4 regions of the Pseudobutyrivibrio ruminis HUN009 genome follow, and region 1 is predicted to be linked to each of the others. Evidence: predicted binding sites of a transcription regulator. Region 1 holds the regulator's gene; each other region holds the start of a gene.
What was found. Region 1 encodes Rex, which represses fermentation and respiration genes when NADH is low (regulators of the CRP and FNR family bind a similar motif). Its sites were predicted from a motif close to ATTGTTAANTANTTAACAAT; they were not measured.
Positions count from the first base shown of each region.

Region 1 (3,792 bases):
TACAGATGCTGCAAAGATGGATGAGGCTAAGAGAATGATTGAAATCATCACAACTGATTTTGAGCAGGGTCAGATCCTCACAGGTAAGGTTGTAAGCATCAAGGAATTCGGTGCATTTATCGAGTTCGCTCCAGGCAAGGAAGGAATGGTACACATTTCTAAGATTGCTAAGGAAAGAATTGACAGAGTAGAAGATGTTCTTACTCTTGGCGATACTGTTAAGGTTGTATGCCTTGGTAAGGACAAGATGGGACGCATCAGCTTCTCTATTAAGGATGTTCAGTAAAATTAGATTTTATTTGGCGCCTGACATTAGTCAGGCGCATTTTTTAAGGAAAAACTATGTTACTTAATGTTTCGCATATTTTTAAATCATTTGGAGAAGATGGCATTATAAAAGATGCCACTTTTACTGTGGATGAGGGTTCTAAAGTAGCTATCGTTGGTAACAATGGAACGGGAAAATCTACGCTATTGAAAATCATAGTTGGAGATTTGCCTGCAGATAGTGGCGAAGTTACTCTTAAAAAAGATGCAACTATGGGCTATTTAGCTCAGTACCAAGAGGATTCTTTTGGTAGTAGTATTTTGGATACAGTACTCAGTGCCCGTGAAGATTTGCTTTCCATGGAAAAACGTCTTTCAGATATGGAAATGGAGATGTCAAATCTTGATAGTAAAGATGCTGCGACTTTTATGGAAAATTATCATAAGCTACAGCATCAATTTGATTTATTAGGTGGATATACATTTCGTTCTGAAGCTGTTGGTATTTTAAAGGGCCTTGGCTTTGAAGGGGATGATTTAAATAAAAGCATGAATGAGCTTTCTGGAGGTCAGAAGACACGGGTTAGCTTAGGACGTCTTCTTGCTTCATCACCAGATTTGCTCTTATTAGACGAGCCTATAAACCATTTGGATTTGAATTCAATCGTGTGGTTGGAGGGATATTTATCTTCATACAAAGGCGCAGTTGTAATTGTTGCTCATGATCGATATTTTCTTGATAAAATTGTAGATCATGTTGTTGATTTATCCTATGGACGCACTAGTGTATATACAGGAAATTACACAGCTTTTTCTGAGCAAAAGGCTTTGTATCAACTCACATATGAGCGCAGCTATGAAAAACAGCAAAAGGAAATTGAACACCAGAAAGCTGTTATTGAAAAGCTTCAATCCTTCAACAGGGAAAAATCCATAAAAAGAGCTGAAAGCAGAAAGAAAATGCTTGATAAGATCGATATTATGGATGCACCTGATAAGGATATGCCTAGAATGCGACTTACTCTTGAGGTTGAAAAGGAAAGTGGCAAGGATGTATTAGATTTTTCTCATGTGACAAAATCATACGATGATAAAAATATCTTTACAGACCTTTCATTCGAAGTTCACAAAGGGGATAGAATCGCTATTTTAGGTGACAATGGTACAGGAAAGACTACAATTCTTAAATGTATCAATGGTCTTACAGATTTTGAATCAGGAGAGATTCGCTTTGGTGCAAATGTTACTGTAGGATATTATGACCAGGAGCAGCAGGGGCTTACAGAGTCAAACACTATCTTTAGTGAGCTACATGATTCTTATCCTTATCTCACAGAGACTCAGGTTAGAAATACATTAGCGGCCTTTATGTTCACAGAAGATGATGTTTTTAAACGCATCAGCGAGCTGTCCGGTGGCGAGAGAGGACGTGTCTCTCTTGCAAAACTTATGCTTTCTAAGTCTAATCTTTTAATCCTTGATGAGCCTACAAACCATCTTGATATGGATTCGAAAGAAATGCTTGAGGAAGCACTTAACGAATATGACGGAACTTTGCTTTATGTAAGTCACGATAGATATTTTGTTAACCGTACTGCAAATATGATTCTTGAACTTTCAGATGGTCATCTTACAAAGTATCTTGGCAATTACGATGATTATATTGTCAAGAAGGAACAACTCTCTGCAGCAAATGTTGCTTCAATCCAGGAATCTGTAGTAGACTCTAACGCTACAGCTGCAAAGCTTGATTTTAAAGAACAAAAGAGAATTGAAGCGGAAAAGAGAAAGCTTCAAAACAAAATCTCAAAAATCGAAGAAGAGATAGAAAAACTAGAAGAAAAAAAGGCAAAGATTCAAGACGAATTCTTAAAGCCAGAGAATATGACAAATTCTGCAAAGCTCAACGAATTAACTGCTGAACAGAATGAAATAGATTCTAAATTGGAAGATTTATATTCTCAGTGGGAGGAGTTAAGTTTATCTTAAGCATGTATAAGTCTTTGTTAAAATCTTGACATAGTTTTTGTGTGATTTTATAATTAAGATTGAAAATTGTAATTAGGAGGTATATGGGTTGGATAAACAGATTTCACAAGCAGTCATCAGAAGACTTCCTAGGTACTACAGATATTTGGGCGAACTTTTAGACGATGGTGTTGAAAGAATTTCATCAAATGATTTAAGTAAGAGAATGCATGTTACAGCATCTCAGATTAGACAGGATCTTAACAACTTTGGTGGTTTTGGTCAGCAGGGTTATGGATATAATGTTGCATATTTACATGATGAAATAGGAAATATCTTGGGAGTTAACGAAACACATAATGTTATCGTTATTGGCGCTGGTAACTTGGGCCAGGCTATTGCAGGTTATGTTAAATTTGAGCGTGTAGGTTTTAAAATTATTGGATTATTTGATGTTAATCCTGAGCTTAAAGGCAAATTAGTTAGAGACATTCCTGTTCAGATGCTTGATGAGCTTCCAGAATTCATTAAACATAATGATGTGGAAATTGCAGCTTTAACATTGCCTAAGTCAAACGCGAGATCTACAGCATTAAAGCTTGTTTCACTAGGCGTACATGCTATTTGGAACTTTGCTCATGTTGATTTAGATGATATTCCTGATGTTATTATAGAAAATGTTCATTTATCAGATAGTTTGATGCAACTTTCTTATAACATTACTCAACAGAAGTAGGTGAATGTATATGGCGGACAGGGATTTTACAACTGCCATTTCCAAAATCAAGGTTCCTATGCTTATTTTGGATCAGAAATGGCATAGACTTTTTGCATTAGGCGGAAAGCCTGAACAGGTTAAAGAGCTTGAAAAGCAGGAAAATGACTTACTGAAACGTGAAGCTGAGCTGAAAAAGGAACTTAAAGACCTTAAGAAGGTTAAAGAAAACTTGATGGCTTCGGTTATGTCCAATATGGAAGGAACTTCTGATCTGGTTTCAAAGAAGCTTGATGATGATAAAAGACTTTTAGAAGAATGCAAGGAACGCATCGAATCAAACGAAGAAGAGTTGAGCGAGCTCCCACAGAAGACAGATGATGTTAACCGAGAGCTGATGTTGGCAACAATGGATTATTGCTACGATAAACTTCGTACTAATTCCACAGAGGCAGAGGAAATTACTAACTGGATTAAGGATGTTAGAGTTCAGCTCAAGAAAAACGTTATTCGCAAGCATAACCGCGAGATTAACAATAAAGAGATTTACTCATATATGCATGATGTATTTGGTATGGAGGTACTAAATCTATTTGATATGCAAAATGGGGATTTCTATATTGGTACAATCGATGATAAAGGTGAGCCTGTAAAAACACCTGCAGATAAGCAGGATGAAAGTGATAAAACAGATCTTTCTGACATTCAGCTTGAAGAAGTAGATTTGGATGCAGTTTCTAAGGAAACAAAAGAAAATACTGAGGAAGCAGAGGCTTCACCTGAAGAATAGAATTTACTGTTTTTTAAAAGACTAAACACCATTATGTTTAGTCTTTTTCTTG
Region 1 is NZ_JNLH01000001.1:2,048,770-2,052,561, forward strand. It holds gene BO15_RS0109240 (polyribonucleotide nucleotidyltransferase) at 1-286, shown strand, start outside; gene abc-f (ribosomal protection-like ABC-F family protein) at 343-2,256, shown strand; gene BO15_RS0109250 (redox-sensing transcriptional repressor Rex) at 2,345-2,971, shown strand; gene BO15_RS0109255 (hypothetical protein) at 2,982-3,740, shown strand.

Region 2 (3,792 bases), 350 kb from region 1:
AGCTCCACCAAGAAGCTACTATGCATAATATAGTAAACTTTGTACATTAGATTCTCCCTAATATATCGCCTTAATCAAAATTAGGCATATTCATGTGAATATTATACCTATATTTAGATGAATTTAAAATACTATTCACTAAATATTGATGAATACAAAAAAGGCACCCGCCTAAGCGGATGCCTTAAAATCTCATGAATTATTTTGCTGCACGAGCCATAGCCTCGTCGAAGTCCTTTGTTCCCTCGAATACGCAGTTAGAATATGGGTTTCCACCGATTCTGATTGCGTTTCTAATGATAACAGAGATGCAAAGAACGTTAATTGCAAGTGCCATCATAGCTACAAATCCCTGCATTGAAGGATCAGCTGTGATACCCATTGCTGCGATAGCTTCGTTAGCTGCTGCTGTCTTGCCCTGGCCTGCCTGGTAAAGAGCGATAGCCTTCTCATAAAGATCCATTGTTGTAACACCAGCCTCTGTAGCGCCACCGTATACACGTGGAAGTACAGCTGCGAATGTACCCTTTAACTGGAAGAGAGGTACTACCTGAGCCCACATACACCAGATTGCAAGTGTGTTAGCACGGTTCTGGATCCATGCACCCTTGTTCCAAAGTGCGTTAGCAAATGTAGGAGCAAGAAGAAGTGCAACACCACAGTACCATGTATGTGTAGGAAGGTTAAGATATGTATACTCAAAGTTCCATACATCATATGCGATGATGAACCAGATTGTCATATCTGGCCAAATCATATCTGCCTGATTCTTGTCGTTTGATGTGTAAAGCTTTACACAACCTGTCATACAGAAGATGTTGATCATACCAGCAAGAGCGTTAACAACGTTCCACCATCCACCGTAGATGAATACACCTTCGTTTGAGCACCACCAAGCACCTGAAAGGTCGCCTGTGATTGAGTATGCTGCAAGAGCAGACTCCATATCTGAAACATTAGCAATCATGATGTTTGCTGCTACGATGAACCATGGCCACCAAGCAAACCATTTTTCTTTACCAATGCCCCACTTATACTTGATCATCATGAAGCCGACGCATCCGATATCTGCTGCGTAGAGCTTGAAGTAGTGGAACCAACCATCCATATAAGCAACAGTTGGGTTTGCTGCACCGCCGAATAAACCAACGTGTGCAAGAATGAAATATACTGTAAGAATACATGGGATGATTACGAAAATAATCATTCCGCCGACCTTTGTACGACGGCCGAGTTCGTTCATGAGAATTAATCCTGCAAATACAAGGAACCATCCAAGGATCTGCCAAAGATTAGTGATTTGGAAAAACATATCCATCCTCCTTAATAATTATTAGAAATTAAAAGAGAAACTTCTTCTCTTTCCCTCAGTTTCTATTATACTTGGTCGTCAAGAAAATAACAATATTTTGCTTAATAAAAATTTAATACATTTTTAAGAATTTGTATTCCTTAAAAGCCCCTAATTTTCAACTTTGAGGGCAAACATTCAAATAAAATTTTATTATAAAATCCAACATGTTCACCATCAGCATGTACACACATTTGATCATCCATAGATATCTCCAATTTATTAAATTTTAATAAATCAAATCCCTTCCTTCCCTCATGCTTACCTGCAACTAAAAAAGGTAATAATCCAAAACATTTAATTCTACTAATGTCATGGGCAATAAATGCTGTAAGATATCCGGAGTCAGCTGTGGCCTTTGGAGCCATTGGTATACCACCGCCCTCTGCCGGGCAATTCATGGCAGCAGCGAATATAGTACTTTTAATATTACGTTCCTCTTTTACTCCATCAAAATAGGTGGTAACAACCGCATCTGAAAATGGCATTGTGAAAATATCTCCCACAGTAAGAAGGCCATATGTTGCCGAACCAAGGCCAAACTTATTAAGAAATTTCTTTAGCTTGCTATCAAGTGCCTGTAAGCAAACATAGGCATCTACACCAATTCCCGCACTAACGCCAAAAAGACGACTATGCTCCTCTCCTTCTTTATTATAAGTAACCTTTCCTATATCAATGCTTTTGAAACCCTCATCCTTAAGAGCTCGTTTTAAAATATCAAGCGTGCTTCCTTCCAATCCTATGCCTTTAACAAAATCATTAGCAGAGCCTGATGGCAGCGGTGTATATAAGGTATGTTCAAAATCTACTATTCCATTAAGCGCTTCATTTAAAGTGCCATCTCCACCCATAACAAATAAATGAACATCCTCTCCCGAAGATGTGGCTTTCTTTGCAAATTCAGTTGCATCATAAGCCTTGGCTGTAAAGTGAACTTCGTAATCTACACCTTCACTTTCAAGATATTCTTCTATCTTATTCCAAACATCTTCAGCTTTTCCTGTTCTACTCGCTTTGTTTACAATAAATACGTTTTCCATATTGTCTCCCAAATATTGTTTCTAAAATAATTTTGTATATTTTATCAAGTAAAGTCAATGTATTTCTTGCGTGAAAAAATACAGAGTGTTAGCATACAAGATATATCAAATAAAGAGGGAAAATATGGATAATAGAGAATTTAAAGAAACGTTATTTCACAAAATCGATCACAACGGTCATCGAGCAATGTCTGTTTTCAGCTGGACAATCGCAGCTATCGTAATAGGTGTTCTAGTAGGATTATTTGCTACCGCCTTCGGACTTAGCATGCGAGAAGTCATATCTGTCCGCGAATCCAATCCATGGCTTATATATTTCTTGCCGATAGGTGCAGTGCTAATCACATTTATATATAAGAAGATTCTAAAGGTTAAAGACAGCGGAACAAACACTGTTATTGCTGCGATTCAGTCAGATGAGCGTCTGCCATTTAGACTTGCTCCACTGATTTTCATAGCTACATTGATTACACACTTAGTAGGTGGTTCTGCCGGTCGTGAGGGAGCTGCCTTACAGATGGGCGGCGCTATAGGAAATGGTGTGGGTCGTGCCCTTCACCTTAGTGACACTAACAAAAAGACTATGATAATGTGTGGTATGAGTGCAGCATTTTCAGCTTTATTCGGCACACCAATGGCAGCTGCAATTTTCTCCATGGAAGTTATTTCCGTTGGAATCATGCACTATGCAGCACTTGTTCCATGTGTTATTTCATCACTGGTTGCAAGATACATCGCTGCATACTTTGGACTTGGTGCTGAAATCTATCCAATAGAGGTCATCCCAAAGTTTACTATCAAAACAGCTATTATCATCTGTGTATTTGCTATAATATGCGGCTTTGCTTCTATATTGTTCTGCACTATGCTTCACAAGTACGAAGAATTCCTTAGTGGCAAAATCATCAATCCTTATATTAAAGCCGTTGTTGGTGGTACTTCAGTTTTGATTCTTACATTATTAGTAGGAAATCAAACATATAACAGCACAGGATCTTCTATAATAATGTCCTGCTTCACAGGTGCATCTATCGGGCTTGGCGCATTCCTTTTAAAAATGATATTTACCACCCTTACATTGTCCTGCGGATACAAAGGTGGTGAAATTGTTCCTACTCTTTTCATTGGTGCCACACTTGGTGCAGCAATCGGTGGTTTAATAGGATTCCCTCCAGCTCTAATGGCAGCTGTAGGAATGGGCGCTCTGTTTTGTGGTGTTACCAACTGTCCTATCTCAAGCTTACTAATATGCTTTGAGCTATTCGGCTATGAACCGATGCCTTACTTCTTGCTTGCTGTAGCCTTCAGCTATTGGGTATCAGGCTACACTGGCCTATACAAATCTCAAAAGATTGTATACAGCAAGTACCGCAGCAATTATATTGATAAGCATGTACA
Region 2 is NZ_JNLH01000001.1:2,398,386-2,402,177, forward strand. It holds gene BO15_RS0110915 (MBL fold metallo-hydrolase) at 1-47, opposite strand, end outside; gene BO15_RS0110920 (DUF5692 family protein) at 200-1,312, opposite strand; gene BO15_RS0110925 (diacylglycerol/lipid kinase family protein) at 1,453-2,394, opposite strand; gene BO15_RS0110930 (chloride channel protein) at 2,519-3,792, shown strand, end outside.
Region 2: BO15_RS0110920 (DUF5692 family protein) is a predicted target of Rex. The motif match lies at 1,387-1,406, and genes of this name have one in related genera.

Region 3 (3,792 bases), 410 kb from region 1:
AATGTGGTCACTTGCCGAATCCAATGTAAGGCAGTTTATAGCCCCAAACTTTTCACTTTTGTCATATATGACATATCTAAGCTTGATGATGCTTCCATTTGCTATGGCATTTTATTTTGACAGGCTTCAGGAAGGACGCTATCGTATTTTCTATTTGATAGTTTCAGTGCTTGATGTATTTTGTGGCTATATAGCAATAATGCTTCAGTTCTTTAATAACACTGATTTAATTAATGTGTTGCCATATGCTTTTGTTGCTATTGTACTTACAATGCTAATATTTATTATTTCCATTGTCATAGATTTTATCCAAGGACGCTTGAAAGATAATTGGCCAGAATTGGTTGGGGTAGCGGGAGCTCTTATAGCTGGTTTTGCACAGATTCTTTCCTACAACAGTAGACCGACTACTGTGGAAAGAGGAATCCTCTTATTTGGCTTGCTGTTCTTTATTGTTATGTCATATTTCCGAGCACTCACAGATGTGCGTACTATGGAAAGAGACATGTATGCAGCAGTTAAGGCACAGGATGCCAGCACAGCATTCCTTACAAGAATGAGCCATGAAATGAGAACGCCTATCAATGCAATCCTAGGAATGAATAAAATGATTCTTAGAGAGAGCAGAGAGGATAATATTTTGGATTATGCCCGTGATGTTAACAGCGCCGGCAACTATCTGCTTGGAATAGTAAACGAGGTACTGGATCTTGCTAAGGTAAGTGCAGGCAAGATAGAGATAGTAGATGAAGAGTACGAATTAATGGATATGGTGCGTGAGTGTTACGCACTTGTTCGCCCTAGAGCAAAGGCTAGTCGATTATCCTTTGAAGTGGATATGAGTGACGTGCTTCCAGAAAAGCTAAAGGGCGACAAGGAGCACATCATACAGGTAGTAACAAACCTTCTTACTAACGCAGTTAAATATACACCTGAGGGAAGAATAACACTTTCTGTTCAGGGAAAGATATCAGAAGGCAAGCTTCTGTTGATAATCACTGTAAGAGATACAGGAATAGGTGTAGCGGAAGAAAGCATCCCATATTTGTTTGATTCATTCAAGCGAGTAGGGGAGTTTGCACAAAGCAAAATCGAGGGAACCGGTCTTGGTCTTACAATTACTAAGCAGCTTGTAGATTTGATGCATGGACAGATAGCTGTAGAATCAGAATTAGGTAAGGGCACGTCATTTACAGTTGTAATCCCACAGGAGATATGCTCAGTGGAACCATGTGGCACATTCTCTATGGGACCTAATGGCGACAGACGTGTGGCTGACAGACATGAAGTATTTGATGTGATTGGCGCAATACTTGTAGTAGATGATGTAGCTATAAACTTAAGAGTGTTCTCGATGCTATTAAATAATACTGATGTTACTGTTGATACAGCAATCAGTGGAGCAGAAGCAATAGAGAAGATAAAACGAACAAAATATGATATTATATTTATTGACCATTTGATGCCTGGCATGGATGGACTCCAGTTAAAGGAGATTATGGATACAATAGAGAATAATCCAAACAAGGATACACCTCTTATCATGCAGACAGCAAATGCAGTTGTAGGCGCTAAAGAAGAATACGAGGGTCTTGGTTTTAGCGACTACATCGAAAAACCAATCAAAGAAGAGGAGCTTAAAAAGCTTCTCAGAAAATACATGATATAAGGAGATTACGATGGCATTTAATCCAGCAGATTTATTTAAAGTTAGAAGTGCAGCAGCTACTTTCAATGCAAATCATCCAAAGCTTCTTCCATTTTTCGGGGCAGCTAAAAACAAGGCAATGACACCAGGTTCTGTTATTGAAATTGCAATCACAGATCCAGCTGGTGAGAAAATCGAAACAAACCTTAGAGTTCAGGAATCAGACATTGAACTTATCAATCTTTTGATGGAAATTGGTTCCAAGGGGATGTAAAAAAACAAACCTTCCTGCTGATGCGGGAAGGTTTTTCATTATCTGTTATTTAAATTCAAAGAACTTTGTATCAAGCTCAGGATAAGCCCTCTTCATAGAAATAGGGATTCCTGATTTATTCATAAAGCAGTGTCTAGTCTTTGCTACGGCACGGTCTTCTCCAGTAGACTTATCGTAAATACGATAAGCCACTTCCATTTCATGACCATCGTAGGAAACCAATTTAGTATCTACAACAATTGTCTCATCAAACTTTACCTGACTTCTATATTCGATAGAATGAGAGATTACAGGGGAGGTGATTTCCATATCAAGCATCTGCTTAAAAGAAAGTCCCATCTGCTCCATAAGATTCATTCTAGCATCCTCAATCCAATTCAGATAATTAGATGTATGGATGATTCCCTGCTGATCTGTCTCGTGATATTTTGTGTGATGCTCAAAAGGGGTAATCTTTATCTGCCTTTTAGCACCAGCAACTTCAATTTCTTGTTTTGCCATAGTGTTACCTCCTGATGAAATTTACTACGTTAATTATATCACAAAAATTAGATTGATTGTGTAGGATGATAGTGGTAAAATGACTTTAATTGATAAAAATTTAACGAGCGGAGGTTATTATGGATTTTCAGGCTGAGTATAAGAAGAAGCTGACTACAGCAGCTGAGGCTGTAAAGGTAGTAAAAAGTGGGGATTGGGTTGATTATGGCTGGTGTACTGGCACACCAGATGCTTTGGATAAGGCTTTAGCTGAACGTACTGATGAGCTTAGAGATGTAAAGGTTCGTGGCGGTATTCTGATGAAGTTGCCTGCAATTTTTGAGCGCGAGGATGCAGGTGAGCATTTCTGCTGGAACTCATGGCATATGGGTGGTATTGAGAGAAAGCTTATTGCAAGAGGTTGCTCTTACTATGCACCAATTAGATACTCTGAGCTTCCTAGATACTATAGAGAGCATATTGAGCCAAATGATGTTCTTATGATTCAGACTACTACAATGGATAACCATGGCTATTTCAACTTTGGTCCTAACGCTTCACATCTTATGGCTGCAGTTGAAAAGTCAAAGCACATCATCGTAGAGGTTAACAAGAACATGCCACGTTGCCTTGGTGGATTTGAAGAGGGAGTTCATATCTCTAAGGTAGACGCTATCGTAGAGGGAGATAATCCAGCTATCCTTGAAATGGGTGGCGGCGCTGCTCCTACAGATGTAGATAAGGCTGTTGCTAAGCTTATCGTTGAGGAAATTCCAAACGGTGCATGCTTACAGCTTGGCATTGGCGGTATGCCAAATACAGTAGGCGCCATGATTGCTGATTCAGACTTGAAAGATTTGGGAGTTCATACAGAAATGTATGTTGATGCATTTGTTGATATTGCAAAGGCTGGAAAGATTAACGGTTCAAAGAAGAATATTGATAGATTCCGTCAGACTTATGCATTCGGTGCAGGTACAAAAAAGATGTACGATTACATGGATGAGAATCCAGAGCTTATGAGTGCTCCTGTTGATTATACAAATGATATTCGCCAGATTTCAGCACTTGATAATTTCATTTCTATCAACAATGCTGTTGATGTGGATTTGTTCGGTCAGATTAATGCTGAGTCAGCTGGAACAAAGCACATTTCTGGTGCAGGTGGACAGCTTGATTTTGTACTTGGTGCTTATCTTTCAAATGGTGGAAAGAGCTTTGTATGTCTTTCATCTACATTTACAACAAAGGATGGCACAGTAAAGAGCCGTATTCGTCCTACACTTGCTGAGGGCTCAATTGTTACGGATACTCGTGCTAATACACACTATCTTGTTACAGAGTATGGCAAGGTTTGCTTGAAGGGACTTTCAGCCTGGGAGCGTGCAGA
Region 3 is NZ_JNLH01000001.1:1,640,407-1,644,198, forward strand. It holds gene BO15_RS0107420 (ATP-binding protein) at 1-1,669, shown strand, start outside; gene BO15_RS0107425 (hypothetical protein) at 1,680-1,922, shown strand; gene BO15_RS0107430 (acyl-CoA thioesterase) at 1,968-2,423, opposite strand; gene BO15_RS0107435 (butyryl-CoA:acetate CoA-transferase) at 2,543-3,792, shown strand, end outside.
Region 3: BO15_RS0107435 (butyryl-CoA:acetate CoA-transferase) is a predicted target of Rex. The motif match lies at 2,512-2,531, and genes of this name have one in related genera.

Region 4 (3,792 bases), 220 kb from region 1:
AATGTTACTTCCTTGCCAAGCTTCTCTGAAAGACGCTTTGCAACTGGAGCAAGTGACTCGCCCTCATTAGGGCCATTCTTTACCTTTCCAAGGTGTGAGCAAAGAATAACCTTTCCACCATCAGCAATAAGCTTGTTGATTGTAGGAAGAGCTGCCTTGATACGTGTGTCGTCTGTGATTTCACCAGCCTTAAGAGGTACGTTGAAATCGCAACGAACAAGTACGCGACGGCCCTTAACATTAATGTCATCTACTGTCTTCTTATTTAATGCCATATTTTTATCCTCCATATAATCCCAAGTCCGCTAGTTACGGTCACAAGCCTTAGTGTTTCTTCCTTCGACTAAAATGTCTCACTCAGAAACCTAAGAGCTTGTTTCCTACTAGCTCACTTAGATATCTAAAATAAAAAGGGTTCGGTCCAATAGGACCGGACCCTTTAAAAGTCGTATTTCGTAAAAACGAATTAAGCGAGCTCGCTAAAGTACTTGATTGTACGAACCATCTGAGATGTGTAGCTGTTCTCGTTATCATACCAAGAAACAACCTGTACCTCGTACTGATCATCAGAAATCTTAGAAACCATTGTCTGTGTAGAATCGAAGAGAGAACCAAATCTCATACCTACGATATCTGAAGAAACGATTTCATCCTCGTTGTAACCGAATGACTCGTTAGCTGCTGCCTTCATAGCTGCGTTGATACCCTCAACTGTAACGTCCTTCTTGTTTACAACTGCTGTAAGGATTGTTGTAGAACCTGTTGGTGTAGGAACACGCTGAGCAGATCCGATAAGCTTTCCGTTAAGCTCTGGGATAACAAGACCGATAGCCTTTGCTGCACCTGTTGAGTTAGGAACGATGTTAACTGCTGCTGCACGTGAACGACGAAGATCACCCTTTCTCTGTGGGCCATCAAGTGTCATCTGATCACCTGTGTAAGCGTGGATTGTTACCATGATACCAGACTGGATTGGAGCGAACTTGTTAAGTGCGTCAGCCATTGGTGCTAAGCAGTTTGTTGTACATGAAGCTGCTGAAATGATTGTATCAGAAGCCTTAAGTGTCTTATGGTTTGTATTGTAAACGATTGTAGGAAGATCGTTTCCTGCTGGTGCAGAGATAACAACCTTTCTAGCACCTGCATTGATATGAGCCTGTGCCTTTTCCTTTGATGTGTAGAATCCTGAGCACTCAAGAACTACGTCAACCTTAAGGTCACCCCATGGGCAATTGTTTGCGTCTGGGAATGCATAAATCTTGATTTCCTTACCGCAAACGATGATTGAATCATCTGTGTAAGAAACCTCATCTGCATGCTCATACTTTCCCTGTGATGAATCATACTTTAAAAGATGTGCTAACATCTTTGGGCTAGTTAAGTCGTTGATTGCTACTACTTCGTAACCTTCTGCTCCGAACATCTGACGGAATGCAAGACGGCCGATACGGCCAAAACCGTTGATTGCTACTCTTACTGCCATTTTTAAATCCTCCTAAAGATTCTTTTAAAATTTTCTTTGAAGCTCTCAAAGAGCCCCGTATGCACTTTATTTTATACAACATCAATCTATAATTCAACCCCAAATTGAAATATTGTTAAAATTTTCTCAATGTACTTATATTATTTGTATTTTCAAACAATATTTCTTGCACCCGCCAATATCATCATTTAATATTTAGTTACTTATAAGAAGGAGGCCATAGTAATGTTTTGGGACAATCACATGCACTGCAATTTTTCTGGAGATTCCGATGCTTCTCCTATTGATATGATAAACGCCGCAAAGACAAAAGGACTACTTGGTATCACATTTACGGATCACCTTGATATTGACTATCCAAAGCAGTTTGGGTTCTTTGATTTAGATTTAGAAAACTACTACCCTACATTGCATCAACTTGCTAAGCAGGAATCAACTGATGACTTCGCCATATTGAACGGGCTAGAAGTTGGAATTCAGCCTCATGTGGTTGATAAATGTAATGAAGCCGTAAATGCTCATCCTTACGACTTCATAATAGGAAGCACTCACCTTGTTGATAAATGGGACCCATACTTCGACAGCTTCTGGGATCGTGATACAGAAAGCGCATTGCTCACCAGATATTACGAATCCATTCTGGAAAACATTACCGCATTTACAAATTTCGATACAGTCGGACATTTAGACTACGCGTTTAGATATGCACGTAACCAGGAGACAAAGCATAACACACATCAACCATATTCAGAAATCATTGATGCCATCCTTCAGCAAATTATAAAGCTTGATAAGGCCTTGGAGGTAAACACTGCTGCCTTCAGAAAAGGAATGGGTGCTCCTAATCCTGCGCCATCTATTATTAAAAGATACAAGGAATTAGGTGGCAAAATGATTACACTAGGCGCCGATGCTCACTGTCCAGAAGATGTTGCTGCAGATTTTGATAAGCTACCAGACTTATTAAATGATTGCGGTTTTCATGAGTATTATGTATTTAAAAATAGAAAGCCTGAAGCTTATCCATTGAGATAGGCCTCAGGCTTTTTCTTAATCGTTATCAAGTTTTAAAAGAGAATTTACAAGTTCCTCGCAGATTTCCAGTTCTGACTTGCCATCAGTTTCAATTATGATATCAGCTGCAGCAACATATTTCTCTCTTCTTTTAAGCATCAACTCTTCTATAAATTCAACACTCTTATTTTTTTCGATAAGAGGTCTATCGTGGCTATCCTTCACTCTCTCAAGGATTGTCTCTGGCTTTGCAGTCAAAAGAACAACGCGTCCGTTTTTCTTCATCTCCTGGACGTTTACATCACGCATTGGTGTACCACCACCACACGAAATAACCACATTGCGTTTTGATTGCATTTCCTTCAATAGGTTTGTCTCGGCATTTCTGAAGTGCTCTTCTCCATATACCTCAAAAATATCAGAAATAGACATGCCCTCTCTATCAGAAATAACCTGATCCATCTCTACTACTTCCATAGCAAAACATGTGCTCAAATAATCAGAGATTGTAGTTTTACCTGCTCCCATAAATCCAATCAGGACAATATTGTAATTAAACAAGTGTCTAGCCTGGATACGCTTGGCATTTTTAACTATCGAACTATAAATGTCCTTTACTTCCTTGCCGTGACGTTTCCCTTCCAAGCTCTTGTCTAACCAGCGATCTCTTTTTTCATCCTGTTCTGGCTGTAAAATCTGTAAACCATTCTCTTCTTTGTATGCCATAATTTCCTCAACAATGGCATTTCTCATAAGCAATGCATTAAGAATAATTTCGTCGTTCTGAGCAAGATGCTCTCTTAACATTTTGAGCTGTTCCATGTCTTATTCCCCTTTGATACTTTATTTTGAATAGTATCATACTAAAAAATCAGACAGAAAGAAACCACTTTTTCCTTCTGTCTGATAAATAAATTTTAGATTAAATTAATCAAGGAAGTTAAATCTTAAAGAAAATCATGTCTCTCAAGAACCTTGATGATATCACGACCTTCTTCTGTACCTTCGATAATACGACGAGCACGCTTAGAATCACCAATATTGTAAATCTCAACATTTGTATCTTCAAATGCTGTATTTAACTCATCGATGATAGGTGTATTTGAGCGCATACCAAGGCAGATGAAGCCTAAATCAAAGTCGATGTTCTCGATTTCGCCTTCTGGATTCTTAACGATAAACTTATCGTTGCATACTTCCTGAAGAGCTGTGTTTGTCATCTGACGAACATTGTACTTAGCCATCTTTGCTGCTGTATCGCACTTTGTGATTGGATCAAGTCCGTTACCAATGAT
Region 4 is NZ_JNLH01000001.1:1,828,937-1,832,728, reverse strand. It holds gene BO15_RS0108225 (phosphoglycerate kinase) at 1-275, opposite strand, end outside; gene gap (type I glyceraldehyde-3-phosphate dehydrogenase) at 467-1,483, opposite strand; gene BO15_RS0108215 (histidinol-phosphatase HisJ family protein) at 1,709-2,518, shown strand; gene BO15_RS0108210 (shikimate kinase) at 2,534-3,319, opposite strand; gene BO15_RS0108205 (FAD-dependent oxidoreductase) at 3,445-3,792, opposite strand, start outside.
Region 4: gap (type I glyceraldehyde-3-phosphate dehydrogenase) is a predicted target of Rex. The motif match lies at 1,595-1,614, and genes of this name have one in related genera.